Regions from separate parts of the Janthinobacterium sp. NFX145 genome, predicted to be linked through region 1. Evidence: predicted binding sites of a transcription regulator. Region 1 holds the regulator's gene; the other holds the start of a gene.
The links. The regulator LexA, encoded in region 1, represses DNA repair genes until DNA is damaged. The targets are predictions, from matches to a motif close to ACTGTATNNNNATACAGT.

Region 1 (9,922 bases):
CCCATGGTCTTGACGATGCGCCAGCCGCCGAACAGGGTGCCGAAGCTGATGGCCGTGTAGCACGAGATGATGACCCACATCGGCGGCATGGCATCGGCCGCGCTGGAATAACCGGCAGCGATCAGCAGCATCCAGATGATGCCGATGGTTTTTTGCGCATCGTTGCCGCCGTGGCCCAGGCTGTAGGCGGCGGCCGATACCAGTTGCAAACGGCGGAACCACTTGTCGACCTTGCGCGGCGTCGAACGGACAAAAATCCACGACACGAGCAGCATCATGATCGAGCCGAAGACGAAGCCCAGTACCGGTGCGATGACGATGAAGGCGACGGTTTTCCACAGGCCGGCGGCGACCAGCGCGCCCGTGCCGGACTTGGCGACAGCGGCGCCCACCAGGCCGCCGATCAGCGCGTGCGAGGACGACGAGGGAATGCCGTAGTACCAGGTAAACAAATTCCAGAAGATGGCGCCCATCAGCGCGCCGAAGATCACGTACTGGTCGATCACGGCCGGGTCGATGGTTCCTTTGCCCACCGTGGCGGCCACGGTCAGCTGGTGGAACACGAAGATGGCGACGAAGTTGAACGTGGCGGCCATGGCAACCGCGGTCTGCGGTTTCAATACGCCCGTCGAGACCACCGTGGCGATCGCGTTGGCGGCATCGTGGAAGCCGTTCATGAAGTCAAACAGCAGCGCGAGGACGATCAACAGGCCTAGCACGTAGATGCTGATTTGTATGGTCATTGTAGTTTCTTTTCTGATTCTGGTTCAGGACAGGCCCAACGCTTACGCGTTTTCGACGATGATGCCTTCGATAATATTGGACACATCTTCGCAACGGTCGGTCACGGTTTCCAGAATTTCGTAGATCGCTTTCAGCTTGATCAGATTGCGCACGTCCGGCTCGTCGCGGAACAGCTTGGACATGGCGGCGCGCATCACGTGGTCGGCGTCCGACTCCAGGCGGTCGATCTCTTCGCAGATGGCGACGATCTTGCGCGAGTTGTCCATGTTGTGCAGCATGGCGACGGCGTCGCGCACTTTTTCGGTACAGGCCAGCACCAGTTCGGCCAGGCGCTTGGCTTCCGGCGTGACGGCTTTCAGGTCGTACAGCGAGACGGTTTGCGCCGCATCTTCCAGCAGGTCGAGGATATCGTCCTGGCGCGTGATCAGCTGATGGATGTCATCGCGGTCGATCGGCGTGATGAAGGTCTTGTGCAGCATTTCCACGGTGGCGTAGGTGACTTTGTCCGCCTGTTTCTCGATGCTTTCGATCGCATGTACGCGGTTTTCCAGGTCGTCGAAATTGGTCATCAGGCCGAGCATCTCTTTCGCGCCCTTGACGCACAGTTCCGCGTGCTGGTTAAACAATTCAAAAAACTTGCCCTCAGTGGGCATCAAGCGTCCAAACATGTCATTCTCCGTTAAGCATTGAGTCGTGTTATTTACTACAGAAAGCCGCCCCGTATGAGGGGGCGGCCAATGGAATATCAGTGCTGCTGTGTTAGTCGCCTTGGTAAAGCGCCAGGCCACCACTGTAATTGCCAAATTTGGTGTACTGCCCCATGAAGGTGAGGCGGATGCTGCCGATTGGACCGTTACGTTGTTTACCGATGATGATTTCGGCCGTTCCCTTGTCTGGCGAGTCGGGGTTATACACCTCGTCGCGGTAAATGAACAGGATCACGTCGGCATCCTGCTCAATAGCGCCCGATTCGCGCAAGTCGGACATGACGGGACGTTTGTTCGGGCGTTGTTCCAGCGAGCGGTTCAGCTGGGACAGCGCGATCACGGGGCAACCGAGTTCTTTCGCCAGGCCTTTCAAGCCCCGTGAAATCTCGGAAATCTCCGTGGCGCGGTTGTCGCCCGGCGTATTGGCCGACATCAGCTGCAAGTAATCGACGATGATCAGGCCCAGCTTGCCGCATTGACGCGACAAACGGCGCGAACGGGCGCGCAATTCGATGGAATTGAGCGCCGGCGTTTCATCGATGTACAACTGCGCGTCGTTCATCTTCTGGATCGCATTCGTCAGGCGCGGCCAGTCTTCGTCGTTCAGGCGGCCAGTACGCAAACGGTGCTGGTCGAGCTGTCCGACGGAGCCGAGCATACGCATGGCCAGCTGGGCGCCGCCCATCTCCATCGAGAACACGGCCACGGGCAAGCCGCTGTCGATGGCCACGTTTTCGCCGATGTTGACGGAAAACGCCGTCTTGCCCATCGACGGACGGCCCGCCACGATCACCAGATCGCCCGGCTGCAGACCGGAGGTCATGCGGTCGAGGTCGATGAAACCGGTGGGCACGCCCGTGATTTCACTCTGGTTGTCGCGGCTGTACAGCTCATCGATGCGCTCGACCACCTGCGTCAGCAGGGGCTGGATGGCGGTCCAGCCCTGGGCGCCGCGCGCGCCTTCTTCCGCGATGGCGAAAATCTTCGATTCGGCCTCGTCAAGCATCTGCTTGACTTCCTTGCCTTGCGGGCTGAAGGCCGTGCCGGAGATATCGTCGGCGACGGTGATGAGTTTGCGCAGCACGCCGCGGTCGCGCACGATCTCGGCGTAACGCCGGATGTTCGCGGCCGATGGCGTGTTTTGCGCCATGGCGTTCAGGTAAGCGAGTCCGCCCACATCATCGGCCTTGCCGAGCTGGGTCAGGGTTTCAAAAACAGTAATGACATCGGCTGGCTTGGAAGCGTTAACCATCTTGACGATTTGCTCGAAGATGATGCGATGGTCATAGCGATAGAAATCCTCCGCATGCATGAAGTCGGCGATGCGGTCATACGCGGCATTGTCGCGCAGCAGACCACCGATAACGGATTGTTCTGCTTCGATCGAATGCGGCGGAATACGGAGGGAATCCAGTTGCGGATCAGAGGGGGCGTTCATGGCGCGAATTATACCCGCTTCGGCGTGCTGGCAAAAATAAAGGGCTGAAATTGAGCGAAAAAAAGGCCACAAAAAAGCCGGGCGAACCCGGCTTTTCATAGTGCGGCAATGCTTGCGGGCCAGGCCCGCAGACAATTACGCGTTCGCGTCTGGAACGACAGCGATAACAACTTCCACGACCACGTCGGTGTGCAGAGCAACCGAAACGTTGTGCTCGCCAACGATCTTCAGCGGGCCGGTAGGCATGCGGATTTGTGCTTTTTCAACAGCAAAACCTTGCTTGGTCAGCGCTTCAGCGATGTCGAAGTTGGTGACGGAACCGAACAGACGGCCATCAACACCAGCTTTTTGAGCAACTTGAACGGTCAGGCCGCTCAGTTTTTCGCCCTGGGCTTGCGATGCGGCCAGTTTGGCGGCAGCAGCTTTTTCCAGTTCGGCGCGCTTGACTTCAAATTCAGCCACAGCGGTTGCCGTAGCACGACGTGCCAGGCGTTGCGGGATCAGGAAGTTACGTGCGTAACCGTCTTTGACTTTGACGACTTCGCCGAGGTTACCGACGTTAACAACTTTTTCTAACAGAATGATTTGCATAGTTCTTCTCCAGGAATATCTGACCGATTAAGCGTGGTGCAGATCGGTGTATGGCAGCAGCGCGAGGAAGCGAGCGCGCTTGATTGCGGTGTCAACTTGGCGCTGGTAGTGCGCTTTGGTACCGGTCAGGCGTGCTGGCATGATCTTGCCGTTTTCTTGGACGAAGTCTTTCAGCGTGTCGACGTCTTTGTAGTCGACTTGCTCAACGTGAGCTGCGGTGAAGCGGCAGAACTTCTTGCGTTTGAACAACGGGTTTTGCTGTTTGCGTTTTTCTTTAAGCTTGAGCTTATTTTTGTCGAACTTTTTACCGAATGCCATGTCAGGCTCCTGTATCTAAAATGCGCTAGTCAGAATTGACTGCACTAAAATCAATGATGTGAAACACCAAACTCTTGCTGTTGCGGCTCTTCCTGGCCAGGAAACCCGTGAACTGATACACCCCGCCCAAGCTTGCCTGACTGAACCGGCCTGAGATTTCGCCAGCGGCTAGCGCGGCAACATCAAACTCGGTCAAACGGGCAATCCCTGCTTCCATCTGCTGCGAACTGTGTTGCAATACTGCATTCACAATCGGCAGCCCTGCCGGGGTATAGCGCAATATTTCGCGCTCGGCAATGATGGCGGTTACTTGCAGCTGGTTCAGCGCACGATCCTGGTCAAGAATTAAGCTGCTGCTGCGGCTGGAGCGGCTGCTGGTGCTTCGGTGCGGTGGCTTTTGGCCGCGTCTTCGCGTTGTACCGATTTCATCATCGGCGAAGGAGCTGTTTCAGCTTTCTTCATTTTAACGGTCAGGTGACGCAACACGGCATCATTGAATTTGAATGCTGTTTCCAACTCGACCAGGGTCTCGTTGTCGCATTCGATGTTCAGGCAGATGTAGTGTGCTTTAGGCAGCTTTTGGATCGAGTAAGCCATTTGACGGCGGCCCCAATCTTCCACGCGGTGAACCGAACCGCCGCGGGTGGTTACGCTGGCTTTGTAGCGTTCGATCATCGCGGGCACTTGCTCGCTTTGGTCCGGATGGACGATAAAGACTATTTCATAATGACGCATGCAAACTCCTTCAGGTCGGATTGATAATCGCCCACCCCGGCGTCAAGACGGGTGTGGGAAGGTCAGCCGAAGATTATAACCGCCTTTTGCAAACGTTTCAATCATTCCTTCCATCAGCGTCCGAAAAGACCGTGCGCCAGCGTGCTTTCCGCCCATGGCCGACTATTTCTTGCGAAATTCGCCGAAAACACGGAAATCCCCTTGCATAGTGGGCGATACTGTACAAAAATACAGACTGTTCATATAGACAGCATTTTAGTATGCACCCACCGCTCATGATCAAGCTGACAGCACGACAAGAACAAATCCTGAACCTGATCAAAGACGCGATTGAAAACACGGGCTTTCCCCCTACCCGTGCCGAAATCGCCAATGAACTGGGTTTCAAATCGGCCAATGCAGCCGAAGAGCATTTGCAGGCCCTGGCCCGCAAGGGCGCGATCGAGATTTCGCCCGGCACCTCGCGCGGCATCCGCCTGATCGGTGCGGCCGCCGAAGCGGCGCCATCGAAAGTGCCGGCAGCGCTGCTGATGTCGCTGCCCCTGATCGGCCGGGTGGCCGCCGGCTCGCCCATCCTGGCACAGGAAAACCTGGAAGCGAGCTACAACGTCGACCCGGCCCTGTTCTCGGCCAAGCCCGACTTCCTGCTGAAGGTGCGCGGCTGGTCCATGCGCGACGCCGGCATCATGGATGGCGATTTACTGGCCGTGAAAAAGGTCGACAGCGCCAAGAACGGCCAGATCGTCGTGGCCCGCATCGGCGACGAAGTCACCGTCAAGCGCTACAAGAAGACGGGCTCCGTCATCGAACTGCTGCCGGAAAACCCGGACTTCAAGGTGATTACCGTTTCGCCGGAAGACGAGTTTGCTTTGGAAGGCTTGGCGGTCGGACTGATGCGCAGCTGGCATTGACAAGCGCGCCTTTGCCGGGCGCGCTGTTGGTGCCGGCACTTCGTGCAGACGGCGCGAGAATTACCGGCTGCCACCGGGAGCCGCGACAACCACCGGTGGGCGGCGCTCCGCAGGCATCTTGGACGAAGGGCGCCGGCTATCACTATCAAAGGCGGCGGTATCCACCGCTTTCTTGGCGGATTCGGCAAGCACATACGCTTCCGTCTTGGCTTGCCACGCCACTCTATTGGCTTCGACCCGAGTCGCCTTTTGATTGGCTTCTGCACTGACTGCGGTATAAGCCTTCTCCATCAACGCTTTTGCTTGCGTAAATTCCTGCTCATTCATCAAACGTTCGATGTCTGACGGAATGTTTTTGCCAGGCGGCAATGATGCGTTGAGATTTTTGACAAAACCGTTGTAGCAGGCGCTCCAGGCATCGAGTCCTTCCTGTACTGCAATGATCTGCCGCTTGGTCTGCGACATCTCCGGCACCACCGGCTCCACACAGTTAAACTTGCTCAGGGAAATGTCAGCGCCCTTGTAATCGCGCGCATAGAAATCGATATCCGCGCGGCGCGCGGCGCGCTGCCGGATCAGATCGAGCGCAGCATCCGCTTGCTTGTTGCCGCTGGCGGAGGACTTCTGAAACCATTCCCTGGCCGCGCTGACGTCACTGATCACGCCCTCACCATACAAATACATTTCACCAAGATGAAACTGCGCCTCGGCATTACCGGCTGAAGCGAGCTTGTTATACAAACTCAACGCCTGGGTATAGGATTGCGCTTCGAGCAAGCGATTGGCATCCGATAAATCATCGGCATACGCGCCGCAAGAAAACAGCATCGCAACAAAAAATGTAAGTTTCTGCATGATCACCCTCTTGTAAAAGACTTATATTTATCAAATAAGACACAAATGTAAGCCCTTTTCAGGAAAAAGTGAATAATTATTATGCGCTCAATGCCGAACTAAAATCTTCCAGCAGGTCAGCCTCATCCTCGATACCCACCGACACGCGGATCAGCGATTCGGCAATGCCCATGCTGGCGCGGCGCTCGGCACCCATCTCGTAGAAAATCGTGTGGGCGACGGGAATCACCAGGGTGCGCGTGTCGCCCAGATTGCTCGCTGGAATAGCCAAATTCAAACGGTTGAGGAAATCGAAGCAGTCGATACCATCTTTCAGCTCAAAGCTGAACAGCGAACCATAGCTGCGGAACAAGTCCGTTGCCAGCGCGTGCTGCGGGTGCGACGCCAGGCCAGGATAATGCACGGCAGCCACTCTCGGATCGGCCTGCAGCATGGTGGCCAGCGCCAGGGCGTTCGAGCAGGTGCGGTCCATGCGCAAGGCCATGGTTTCCGCGCCGACGGCGATATGGTGCGCCGCTTCCGGCCCCAGCGAGGCGCCGAAGTCGCGCAAAGCCTTGGCACGGATTTGCGCGATGCCCCACTGCGCGGGCGCCGCCTTCTTGTAGTTCTCGAAAATGTTCGGATACCGCGTCCAGTCGAACACGCCCGTGTCCGTCAAGCTGCCGCCCAGGGCGTTGCCGTGGCCGCCAATCGATTTCGTCAGTGCATTGACCACCAGGCCCGCGCCCACGGCTTTCGGGCGGAACAGGTAAGGCGTCGTCATCGTGTTGTCGACGATGTACAAAATGCCCTTCTCGCGGCACAAGTCACCGATTTTTTTCAGGTCGGCGATCTGCGTGCGCGGATTGGCGATGGTTTCCACAAAGACGATGCGCGTGGCCGGCGTGATGGCGGCCGCGACATTGGCGACATCGGTGGCGTCGACAAACGCCACAGCGATGCCCTGCCCCGTCACCGTTTGCCACAGGCTGTTGGTGTTGCCAAACAAAAAGGCCGACGACACGACATGGTCGCCCGCGCGCAGCAACGATTGCACCACGGCGCCGATGGCGCCCATGCCGGTGGCGAAGCACAAGGTCGCCACGCCGTCTTCCATCTTGTTGACCTTGTCTTCCAGCGCGGAGACAGTCGGATTGCCCTGGCGGCCGTAGCGGAAGCCTGGCTCCTTGCCCTGGAACACGGAAGCGAGCTGGCGCGCATCGGCGTAACCGAAGGCAACGGAAGTGTGCACGGGCTTGTGCAGGGAACCGTGCTCAATGCCCTTGCGGCGGTCGTTATGCAGGATGGTGGTGGTAAAGCCGTAGGTTTTTTTGGTGGTCATGGTGAGAATTCCGAATATTCGATTTGCCGCGCAACCCCAAGGCAAATGCTGGGGTCAGTCCCTCCGGGATCGGAATGCGCACCACTGGCGCGCATTCCCCCGACGGGTCTGACCCCGGAAAAAAAGCCCGGCATCGGCCGGGCAGGTACTTATGCTTCTGTTGTCGCCAGGTTCAGGTTCAGCTGGGAACGTGGCGTATCTTCGGGCGCTGCCGCCTTCGGATGGTGGCGCGCATATTCCAGGCGGTCCAGGTATTCCTGCGACACGTCGCCCGTCACGTACACGCCATCGAAGCACGACGCCTCGAAGTTGGTGAGCGCCGGATTGACGTCGGCGATCGCCTGCTTCAGCGCGCCGATATCCTGGTAGACCAGGTAGTCGGCCGTGATTTCGCGGCACACTTCTTCCGTCGTGCGGCCGTAGGCGATCAGCTCGTCGCGCGTCGGCATGTCGATGCCGTACACGTTCGGGTAGATCACCGGTGGCGCAGCCGAGGCGAAGATGACTTTCGTCGCGCCCGCTTCGCGCGCCATCTGCACGATTTCACGGCTGGTGGTGCCGCGCACGATGGAATCGTCGACCAGCAGCACGACCTTGTCCTTGAATTCGGACGGGATCGCGTTGAGCTTCTGGCGCACGGATTTCTTGCGCGCCGCCTGGCCCGGCATGATGAAGGTGCGGCCGATGTAGCGATTCTTGATGAAGCCTTCGCGGTACTCGATGTTGAGCGCCATGGCCAGCTGGATGGCGGCCGGACGCGAGGAATCGGGAATCGGCATGACCACGTCGATATGCACGCCTGGCAACTCGGCGCGGATCTTTTCGGCCAGGTATTCACCCATTTTCAGGCGCGTGGCGTACACGGAGGCGCCGTCGATGACGGAGTCGGGACGAGCCAGGTAGACGAATTCGAACACACAAGGGTTCAGACTGGCATTGTCGGCGCACTGGGCGCTGTGCAATTTCTTGTCGGCATCGATAAAGACGGCTTCGCCGGGACCGATGTCACGCACGAAGCGGAAGCCCATGCCTTCCAGGGCCACGGATTCGGAAGCGATCAGGTATTCGGGACCTTGCTCCGTTTCATTGATGCCCAGGCACAGCGGACGGATGCCGTGCGGGTCGCGGAAGGCCAGCAAGCCCACGCCGGCGATTTGCGCCACGGCCGCATAACCGCCCTTGACGCGGCGGTTCAGCACGGTCACGGCCTTGAAGATGGCTTCCGGATCCAAGTTCAGGCCCGTCGTCGCTTCCTGGATTTCATGCGCCAGCACGTTGAGCAGCACTTCCGAATCGGAATCGGTATTGATGTGACGGCGGTCGTTCTTGAACATTTCCAGCTTCAACTGTTCCCAGTTGGTCAGGTTGCCATTGTGCGCCAGCGTGATGCCGAACGGCGCATTCACATAGAACGGTTGTGCTTCCTCTTCGCTCGACGAACCGGCCGTCGGGTAACGGCAATGGCCGATGCCCGTCGTGCCTTGCAGCGAACGCATGTTGCGCGTACGGAAGACGTCACGCACGAGGCCGTTGGCCTTGTGCATGGAAAACATACTGCTGTGATTGGTCGCAATCCCTGCCGCGTCCTGACCGCGATGTTGCAGGAGCAACAATGCATCATAGAGCAATTGATTGACAGGTTGATGGGAAACGACGCCGACGATGCCACACATGGTGTGCTCCTAAACTGTGCTACTGATTTTAAAAAAATTCAAAATTTCACATGCTGCGCGTAAGCGGCAGGCAGATAAGGCTTGATGGCGCGCGCGCCCTGCTCCGCGAGCGGGCTGAGCTGCGCGTTTTTCCAGAATGGCTGCTGCGGTATGGAAGTCATGCCACACAAGATGACGGCGGTCAGCACGATCACAAGGCCCCGCGCCACGCCGAACAGGGTGCCCAGGGTGCGGTCGGCCAGGCTCAAGCCCGTCACCTTGACGAGCGCGTCGACCGTCATGGACAGCAATCCCATCAAAATGCGCACGCCGATGAACAGCACCACGAAAGCCAGCAACAAACGGATGGCTTCGCCCGGCACGGCTTCCGGCAGGAATTTCGCCAGGGTGGCGCCATACGCGTTGGCGATGACGAACGCCACGATCCAGCTGACCAATGACAGTATTTCCTTGACCAAGCCACGCATCATGCTGATCAGCACGGACGTCACCAGCACGAACAGCACCAGGTAATCGAAGATCGTCACGCGCGTTCAGCCTTGCAACATCACGCCGGCACCAGACTGCCGCCCAGGCCCAGCTTTTGCAGCTTGGCGCGGGTCTTTTCCGCGTCTTCGCGGCTGCCGAAC
Region 2 (9,922 bases), 800 kb from region 1:
ATCAGCATCTGCTTGCCGATTTCAACGATTTCCAGCAGCTTGGTCGGGTTCGAATCGAGGTCGACCATATTGCCCGCCTCCTTTGCCGCCTGCGTGCCCGAGTTCATGGCCACGGCCACGTCGGCCTGCGCCAGCGCCGGGGCGTCGTTGGTGCCGTCGCCCGTCATCGCCACCAGGCGGCCTTCGGACTGATAGCTGCGGATCAGTTTCAGTTTGTCTTCCGGCGTCGCTTCGGCGAGGAAATCGTCCACGCCCGCCTCGGCCGCAATGGCCGCCGCCGTCAGCTTGTTGTCGCCCGTGATCATGACCGTCTTGATGCCCATGCGGCGCAATTCCGCGAAGCGCTCCTTGATGCCGCCCTTGACGATATCCTTCAGCTCCACGGCGCCCATCACGCGGCCATCGTCGACCACCACCAGCGGCGTGCTGCCGCGGCGCGCGATGTCGTCGACGGCGCGCCCCACCTCGGCCGGATACGGCTGGCCCAGCGCTTCCACATACTTTTTCATGGAATCGGCCGCGCCCTTGCGCAACTGGCGCACCTGCTGCTCGCCCGGAATATCCACGCCGCTCATGCGCGTTTGCGCCGTGAAGGGCACGAAGGTGGCGTGCAGGCTGGCCATCTCGCGTTCGCGGATGTTGAACTTCTGCTTGGCCAGCACGACGATGCTGCGCCCTTCCGGCGTTTCATCGGCCAGCGAGGCCAGCTGCGCCGCATCGGCCAGCTGCTGCTCCGTCACGCCGGGCGCCGGCACGAAGCTCGACGCCTGGCGATTGCCCAGGGTGATGGTGCCCGTTTTATCGAGCAGCAGCACGTCGACGTCGCCGGCCGCTTCCACGGCGCGGCCCGACGTGGCGATCACATTGGCCTGCATCATGCGGCTCATGCCGGCCACGCCGATGGCGGACAACAGACCGCCGATGGTGGTCGGAATCAGGCACACGAGCAGCGCGATCAGCACCGTGATCGTCACCGGCGTGCCAGTGCCGGCCGCCGCCACGGAAAACAGCGAATACGGCAGCAGGGTCACGGTGACGATCAGGAACACGATCGACAGGGCCACCAGTAAAATCGTCAGGGCGATTTCATTTGGCGTCTTCTGGCGCTTGGCGCCTTCGACCATGGCGATCATGCGGTCGATGAACGCTTCACCGGGGTTGACGGAGACGCGCACCAGCAGCCAGTCCGACAGCACGCGGGTGCCGCCCGTGACGGCAGAAAAGTCACCGCCCGATTCGCGGATGACGGGCGCCGATTCGCCCGTGATGGCGCTTTCGTCGACGGAGGCCACGCCGGCCGTCACTTCGCCATCGGCGGGAATCACGTCACCCGCTTCGACCAGCACCGTCATGCCCTTGCGCAGGTCGGTGGCCGGCGTGGGCAGCCAGGAAGTGCCGTATTTCGGCGTCTGCATTTTCTTTGCCATCACCGTCTGCTTGAGGGCGCGCAGCGAAGCCGCCTGCGCCTTGCTGCGGCCTTCGGCCAGCGCTTCGGCGAAATTCGCGAACAACACGGTAAACCACAGCCACACGGCGACGGCGAGGATGAAGCCGAACGGCGCTTCGCCCTGGCCACCGCTGATCCCGGCCTGGGTCGCCAGCAGGCTCGTGATGATGCTGCCGACGTAGACGACGAACATCACGGGGCTGCGCCACTGCGTGCGGGGGTCGAGTTTTTTGAACGCATCGACGACGGCGGGGCCGATCAGTGCGGAATCGAACAAAGTCAGGCTTGTGCGTGACATGGTAGCCTCTTATTTGATGAAAAGTTGCAGGTGTTCGACGATCGGGCCCAGGGCCAGCGCGGGAACGTAATTCAATACGCCAACCAGCACGACGACGCCGATCAGCAGGCCGATGAACATGGGGCCGTGCGTGGGCATGGTGCCGGCATTGGCCGACAGGCGCTGCTTGGCCGCCAGCGAACCGGCCACCGCCAGCACGGGCACGATCACGCCGAAGCGGCCGAACCACATGGCGATCGCCAGCATCACGTTGTAGAACGGCGTGTTGGCGGACAGGCCGGCAAACGCGCTGCCGTTGTTGTTGGCGGCCGACGTGAAGGCGTACAGGATTTCCGAGAAACCGTGCGCGCCCGGATTGGCCACGCCGATCTTGCCCGGTTCGACCATCACGGCGATCGCCGTGCCCGTCAAGACCAGGGCTGGCGTGATCAGGATGGCCAGCGAGACCATCTTCATTTCATACGCCTGGATTTTCTTGCCCAGGTATTCGGGTGTGCGGCCGATCATCAGGCCGGCGATGAAGACGGCCAGGATGGCGAACATCAGCATGCCGTACAGACCCGTGCCCACGCCGCCGAAAATCACTTCGCCGAACTGCATCAGCAGCAGCGGCACCATGCCGCCCAAAGGCATGTAGGAGTCGTGCATGGAATTGACGGCGCCACACGATGCCGCCGTCGTCACCGCCGCGAACAGGGTCGAGGAGCTGATGCCGAAGCGCGTTTCCTTGCCTTCCATATTGCCGCCCGATTGCAGGCTGCTGGCCTGCTGATCCACGCCCAGCGCTTGCAAGGCGGGATTGGCTTGCTGCTCGGCGCTCATCACGCCGGCCGTCATGACGACAAAGATCAGGCTCATGGCGGCCAGCACGGCCCAGCCCTGGCGCAGGTCGCCCACCATGCGGCCGAAGGTGAAGCACAGGCCGGCGGGAATGATGAAGATGGCCAGCATCTGCAGGAAGTTCGACAGCGCGGTCGGGTTTTCATACGGGTGCGAGGAATTGGCATTAAAGAAGCCGCCGCCATTCGTGCCCAGCAGCTTGATCGATTCCTGCGAAGCGACGGGGCCCATGGCGATCGTCTGCGTGGTCGCCACTTGCGCTTCCATTACAGGCTTGCCGGCGGTATCGAACACGGGCTGGCCGTCGGCCGTCACTTTCGGCGTTTCATACGAAACCTGGTCGAGCAGGGTCACTTCCTTGTAGGCGGAAAAATTCTGGATCATGCCTTCGCCCATGAAGACGACGGACAGGGCCAGGGACAGCGGCAGCAGGATGTACAGGGTGGAGCGCACCAGGTCGACCCAGAAATTGCCGATCGATTTGCCCGAGCGCGAGGCGAAGCCGCGCACCAGCGCGAAGATCACGGCGATGCCGGTGGCCGCCGAGAAGAAGTTCTGGCACGCCATGCCCAGCATCTGGGTCAGATAGCTCATGGTCTGTTCGCCGCCATAGCCCTGCCAGTTGGTATTGGCGACGAAGCTGACGGTGGTATTGAACGAGGAGTCGGGGCTGACGGCGCCCAGGCCCTGTGGATTGAGTGGCAGGAAGCCCTGCAGGCGCTGCAGGCCGTAGACGAAGACGGCGCCCACGGTATTGAAAACGATCAGGGCGATGGCATAGCTTTTCCAGCCCATGGCCTTGTCGGCGGGCAGGCCGGACCAGCGGTACAGCAGGTTTTCCAGCTTTTGCAGCCAGCCCAGGCCGCGCACGGGCGCATCGCCGGCCACTTTGGCCATGTACAGGCCCAGCGGATAGCCGGCGGCCAGCAGCACGGCCAGGAAGGCCACCAATAACAGTATCGATTGCGTCGTCATCACAGTTCCTCCGCCTTCAGCAGCGCTACCAGCAGGTACACGAGCAGGCCAGCCGAGACGACGGCGCCCAGCACATAAAACGCGTTCATTTGACGCTCCCTAATTTGTCGCAGGCGACGGCAAAGCCGGCCGCCACGACGAAAAACACGGCAATCAAGCCGAGATACACGAGATCCATTCCCACCCTCACACAGGTTTGTTTTGATAGTGAGCAGATTAGCCAAAAGGGTCTAAAAAATTCGTAAAGACTGGGGAGGTGCATGTAAACAAGATGTAAAAACGGGAGCTTTACCGCATAAAATCCATCACAATTGGCGCAAAACCACGCGCGCGGCGCACTGTTGTTGCCTTGGAGTAGCGCTATTGCTCGCGGGACAAGATAGAATGCGCGAGCGTCCGCACAAGGACGCCAAGCCTGCCGCACTGCCCTCCCCCAGTGACGCTGGACGGGATATACTGTATATTCATACAGTTATCGCCGCCGCTGTCATTGCGCCCGCAGTGCCCTGGCCTGGCGTTCCAACCACTGTCTTTACTTAGCTTGAACACGTATGGCCACTAAAAAACCAGCATCCGACTACAGCGAATCATCCATCCGTGTCCTGAAAGGACTGGAACCCGTCAAGCAGCGCCCGGGGATGTACACCCGCACTGAAAATCCGCTGCACATCATTCAGGAAGTGATCGACAATGCCTCCGACGAGGCGCTGGGCGGTCATTGCACGCATATCGCCGTCACGCAAAACACGGACGGCAGCATCACCGTCGAAGACAATGGCCGCGGCATTCCCGTCGGCCTGCACCCGGAAGAAGGCGTGCCGACGGTGGAAATCGTGTTTACACGGCTGCACGCGGGCGGCAAGTTCGACAAGGGTTCGGGCGGCGCCTACGCGTTCTCGGGCGGTCTGCACGGCGTCGGCGTGTCCGTCACCAATGCGCTGTCGACGCGCCTGGAAATCACCGTCTGGCGCAAGGAAAGCGATGGCAACGGCTTGCACCACATGGTGTTCGCGAATGGCGACGTGATCGAGCCCTTGACTTCCCGCCCCGCCCCGCGCGACGGCAAAAAATCCGGTACGCGCGTCACCGCCTGGCCCGATGCGAAATACTTTGATTCGCCGAACATCTCGCAAACGGAGCTGCAACGCCTGCTGCGCTCGAAAGCCGTGCTGCTGCCGGGCGTGACCGTCACGCTCACCAACGCGAAAACGGGCGACACGCAAACATGGCAGTACGCGGAAGGCTTGCGCGGCTACCTGACCGAAACGCTGGCGCAGGTATCGAATGGCGAAACCCTGATTCCCCTGTTCGAAGGCGCGCAATACGCTGGCCCGGATTCGGAAGGCTTTGCCGAAGGCGAAGGCGCGGCCTGGGTGGTGGCATGGACGGAAGAAGGCGCCATCGTGCGCGAATCGTACGTCAACCTGATCCCCACCTCGAATGGCGGCACGCACGAATCGGGCTTGCGCGACGGCCTGTTCGGCGCCGTGAAAAACTTCGTCGAAATGCATTCGCTGCTGCCGAAAGGCGTCAAATTGCTGCCGGAAGACGTGTTCGCGCGCGCTTCGTTCGTGCTGTCGGCCAAGGTGCTGGACCCGCAATTCCAGGGCCAGATCAAGGAGCGTCTGAATTCGCGCGACGCCGTGCGCCTCGTTTCGACCTTCACCAAGCCGCCGCTGGAACTGTGGCTGAACCAGCACGTCGATTACGGCAAGAAGCTGGCCGATCTCGTGATCAAGCAGGCGCAGTCGCGCCAACGCTCGCTGCAAAAAGTGGAAAAGAAAAAATCCTCGGGCGTCGCCGTGTTGCCGGGCAAACTGACCGACTGCGAATCGTCGGACATCGCGCGCAATGAACTGTTCCTCGTCGAGGGCGACTCGGCGGGCGGTTCGGCCAAGATGGGCCGCGACAAGGAATTCCAGGCGATTCTGCCCCTGCGCGGCAAGGTCTTGAATTCGTGGGAAACGGACCGCGACCGCCTGTTCGCCAATAACGAAATCCACGATATTGCGGTCGCCATCGGCGTCGATCCGCACAGCGTGGGCGACTCGCCCGACCTGTCCGGCCTGCGCTACGGCAAGATCTGCATCCTGTCCGACGCGGACGTGGACGGCTCGCACATCCAGGTACTGCTGCTGACCTTATTCTTCAAGCACTTCCCGGTCCTGATCAACAAAGGCCACATCTGCATCGCCCGCCCGCCGTTGTACCGCGTGGACGCGCCAGCGCGCGGCAAGAAGCCGATGCAGAAGATCTATGCGCTCGACGACGGCGAACTGGTCGCCATCGAAGACAAGCTGCGCAAGGAAGGCGTGAAACAGGGCGCCTGGTCGATCTCGCGCTTCAAGGGCCTGGGCGAAATGAACGCCGAGCAGCTATGGGAAACGACGATGAACCCGGACACGCGCCGCCTGCTGCCCGTCACGCTCGGTGAAGTCGACCACATGGCCTCGGCCTCGCGCTTCAATATGTTGATGGGCAAGGGCGAAGCGGCCGGACGCCGCGCCTGGATCGAAGAACACGGCAATGAGGCGGAGGCGGATATCTGATGATCATCGGCATCGATCTGGGCACCACCAACAGCCTGGTCGCCATCTGGCGCGACGGCAAGGCTTCCATCATCCCGAATGCGCTCGGCGAGCACCTGACGCCGTCGTGCGTCAGCATCGATGACGACGGCACCGTGCTGGTGGGCCGCGCCGCGCGCGAGCGCCTGCAGACGCACCCGCAGCTGACGGCGGCCGTGTTCAAGCGCTACATGGGCAGTGAAAAGAAGATCACCCTCGGCACGCAGCAATTCCGTCCGGAAGAACTGTCGTCGATGGTGCTGCGCGCGCTGAAGGAAGATGCCGAAGCCTACCTCGGCCACAAGGTCGAGGAAGCCATCATCACCGTGCCCGCGTATTTCAGCGATGCGCAGCGCAAGGCCACGCGCATCGCCGGCCAGCTGGCGGGCCTGCGCGTCGAGCGCCTGCTGAACGAGCCGACGGCCGCCGCGCTGGCCTACGGCATCCGCGACAAGGAACAGGAAAGCAAATTCCTCGTCTTCGACCTGGGCGGCGGCACGTTCGACGTGTCGATCCTCGAACTGTTCGAAGGCGTGATGGAAGTGCGGGCCTCGGCCGGCGACAATTTTCTGGGCGGCGAAGACTTCGTCACCGTGCTGGTCGACGCTTTCATGGAAGGCAGCGGCTTGCGCGACGCCGTCGGCAGCCGCCTGCTCGACCCGCGCCAGCAACAACTGCTGCGCGATGAAGCCGAGCGCGTCAAGCGCCTGCTGTCGGACCAGCCGTCCGCGCGCATGGCCACGCGCTACCAGGACAAGGAATACAGCTGGGAGATCGGCGAAAACGAACTGGCGCAGCTGTGCGAGCCCCTGCTGGCCCGCTTGCGCCTGCCCGTGGAACGGGCGCTGCGCGACGCCACCATCCGCGCCGCGGAATTGAATGAAGTGGTGCTGGCCGGCGGCGCCACGCGCATGCCGCTGGTGCGCAAACTCGTCTCGCGCATGTTCGGCCGCTTCCCTGCCATCCACCTGGATCCGGACGAAGCCGTGGCGCTGGGCGCCGCCGTGCAGGCAGGCCTGAAAATGCGCGACGCGGCCCTCGACGAAGTGGTCATGACGGACGTGGCGCCGTATTCACTCGGCATTTCGATTTCGCGCCAGGTCGGCGTGAACCAGTATGAAGGCGGGCATTACCTGCCCATCATCGAGCGCAACTCCGTGGTGCCCGTCTCGCGCACGGAAAACATCACCACCATCCACGACAACCAGAAGGAAATCAACGTGGCGATCTTCCAGGGCGAGTCGCGCCTGGTGGCCGACAATGTTTTCCTTGGCAAGATCAGCTTCCCGATCCCCGCGAAAAAGGCGGGCGAGATCGGCATCGACGTGCGCTTCACCTATGACGTCAGCGGCGTGCTGGAAGCGGAAGTGACGGTGCTGGCCACGCAGGAACGCCACAAGATGATCATCAGCGACAACGCGGGCGTGATGACGCCGGAACAGATCGAGCAGCGTTTTGCGGAACTGGCCGACCTGAAGATCCACCCGCGCGAGCAGATGGAAAACCGTACCCTGGTCACGCGCGCCGACCGCCTGTACGAACAGTCGCTGGGCGACGTGCGCCAGTACCTGGCGGCGCACACGGCCAATTTCCAGGCCGCGCTGGAAACGCAGGACCCGAACACCATCCGCAAGGCGCGCCAGGCATTGGATGACGTGCTGCGCCAGGTCGAGAGCGAGAGCTTCCTGTAGATGGACGGCGGCATGGACAACGGACAGCGCAGCCTGTGGGCAATCCTGGGCACGGAGCCGACCGGCGACGAGCGCGCCCTCAAGCGCGCGTACGCGAAGCGCCTGAAGGTGACGCGTCCCGAAGACGATCCGGCCGCCTTCCAGGAGCTGCGCGAAGCGTATGAATACGCGCTGCGCCATGCGCACCTGTTTGCCGAGGAATTCCCGGAAGCGCAAGCGGCAGTGGTAGAAACGCCGGTCATGGAAGCAGCCGAACTGTGGGGCGTCATCGACGAACCCGCGCGGGAAGCGCAGGAACCGCAAGAACCGCACGAACCGCCTGCGGAACTGTGGGGCGTCATTGCCCAGGAACCCGCACCGCCACCGGAACTATGGGGCGTGGTCGCCATCGATCCGGCGCAGGAAGCGGCCAGCCTGTGGCAGGCATTCCTCGAGCATTCGCGGCACGCCGATGCCAGCGAGGTACTGGCCGGCATCCTGCAGGACGACGCCATGCTCAACCTCGACGTGCGCGAGGAATTCGACCTGTGTGCCCTGCGCTACTGCGCCAGCGCCGGCTATGACCTGGCGCTACGTGAGGCCCTGTTCGAACAGTTGGGCTGGGACCGCGATTTTTCCTACCTGGCGCGCAGCCATGGGGACCTGGTGCGCGCTGCCGTGCAGCGCTACCGGGCCGACCGTTCGTTCGCCCATTTCAGCGACAACCGCGACAGCTACCCGGGCCTCGATTGCATCATGTCGCAGCAATCGCCAAGCGCCTATGCGCGCCAGCTGTTCGACCAAAAATTCACGCTGCAGCTGCGCGAGCTGCTGCACGCGATACGCTGGCAGCACGCCGAGATGCTGGCCTGGAAGCTCGATACGGACCTGTTCGAGCAATGGGAACACGCCGTCCATGCCAAGCGCTACTTCAAGCAGACGGCGCTGGCCTCGGGCGGCCTCGGTTTCGTGCTGCACTTCATGCTCGCGGGCGTGCTCGATGCTGCCGGCTTCAAGCTCGCTGACACGGCCGCATATGCCAGCCTGCTGGGCTTCCAGGCGCTGGCCTTTTCCCTGCTGGCCATGCATGCCTTGCGCTGGCCAACGCCGCTGTTCGCGCGCCTGGAAGCGCTGCAAGAAGCGCTGCAGGACCGCCTGCCCATGCTGTGGCAGCGGCCCGGCTTGCGGCAACTGGGCTGGATCGCACCCTACCTCGTGCTGGCACTGCTGCTGTTCCTGCCCGAGCGCAGCGACAGCATGCGCCTCGTCACCGCGGCCGGCTTGTGCGCGTCGGCCCTGCTCGCGTATGCGATGAACCGCCAGCTGCTGCATGGCATGCTGCTGCTCCTGTGTCTGGGCCTGTCGCTGTTCGCGGCCATGTTCATGAGCGGCAAAGGCCCGTCGGCGCTGGCCATCGGCGAGGCCATGCCATTGATATTTTGCCTGGCGGCGCTGGCCCTGCGCTGCGCCACCGGCCTGTATGGCGATGGCGGCTTCCCCGAGGCGCTCTTGCCCCGCCTGCGCGCGGCATGGCTGATCGGCTGCGCGGGCTTGCTGTCGCTACTGTATGTGCAGCAGCTGCCGGCCGCCTTGGTCGGCGCCGCGCTGTATGCCTGGTCGTGCGCCGGCTTGCTGTTTTCCCCCACCGATTTCAAATGGAAGACGATCTGGCCGGTGGTGCTGGTGCCGTCACTCGCCAGTGTCGTGCTGGCCGGCCACGCCCCGGCCATCCGCGCCATGCCGATGCTGCATCACAGCGTCGAGCTGGCTCTGGCTGTGCTGTATTTCACCCTGCGCTATATGTATCTGACGTACGGCAAGTCCTTTTCCAAATCACGGCTGTCATAATCAGCCCCACGAATTCAACCGCAACCACTTAACACCGAAACAAGCGCCATGTCCACACAAACCAATTTATTTGACGATGCCCAGCCTGAGCCGATCGAGCCGGATGAACCGGTATTCGACGGCGAAGCGCTGACCCTGTCCACCTTTGCCGAGCGCGCCTATCTCGATTACGCCATCTCCGTCGTCAAGGGCCGCGCCCTGCCCGACGTGTGCGATGGCCAGAAGCCGGTGCAGCGCCGCATTCTGTATGCGATGAATGAGCTGGGCCTGAACTCCA

Region 2: ACPJXG_RS03370 (DNA topoisomerase IV subunit B) is a predicted target of LexA. The motif match lies at 4,016-4,033, and genes of this name have one in related genera.

The regions. Positions count from the first base shown of each region.
Region 1 covers NZ_CP187360.1:1,569,150-1,579,071, reverse strand. Annotated here, with positions in the region: gene ACPJXG_RS07090 (inorganic phosphate transporter) at 1-743, opposite strand, end outside; gene ACPJXG_RS07085 (DUF47 domain-containing protein) at 786-1,412, opposite strand; gene ACPJXG_RS07080 (replicative DNA helicase) at 1,504-2,889, opposite strand; gene rplI (50S ribosomal protein L9) at 3,025-3,480, opposite strand; gene rpsR (30S ribosomal protein S18) at 3,508-3,798, opposite strand; gene priB (primosomal replication protein N) at 3,824-4,123, opposite strand; gene rpsF (30S ribosomal protein S6) at 4,144-4,533, opposite strand; gene lexA (transcriptional repressor LexA) at 4,809-5,444, shown strand; gene ACPJXG_RS07050 (sel1 repeat family protein) at 5,505-6,299, opposite strand; gene ACPJXG_RS07045 (cystathionine gamma-synthase family protein) at 6,379-7,620, opposite strand; gene purF (amidophosphoribosyltransferase) at 7,770-9,293, opposite strand; gene ACPJXG_RS07035 (CvpA family protein) at 9,332-9,820, opposite strand; gene ACPJXG_RS07030 (SPOR domain-containing protein) at 9,841-9,922, opposite strand, start outside.
Region 2 covers NZ_CP187360.1:765,429-775,350, reverse strand. Annotated here, with positions in the region: gene kdpB (potassium-transporting ATPase subunit KdpB) at 1-1,745, opposite strand, end outside; gene kdpA (potassium-transporting ATPase subunit KdpA) at 1,755-3,560, opposite strand; gene kdpF (K(+)-transporting ATPase subunit F) at 3,560-3,649, opposite strand; gene ACPJXG_RS03370 (DNA topoisomerase IV subunit B) at 4,112-6,109, shown strand; gene ACPJXG_RS03365 (molecular chaperone HscC) at 6,109-7,818, shown strand; gene ACPJXG_RS03360 (hypothetical protein) at 7,831-9,645, shown strand; gene parC (DNA topoisomerase IV subunit A) at 9,694-9,922, shown strand, end outside.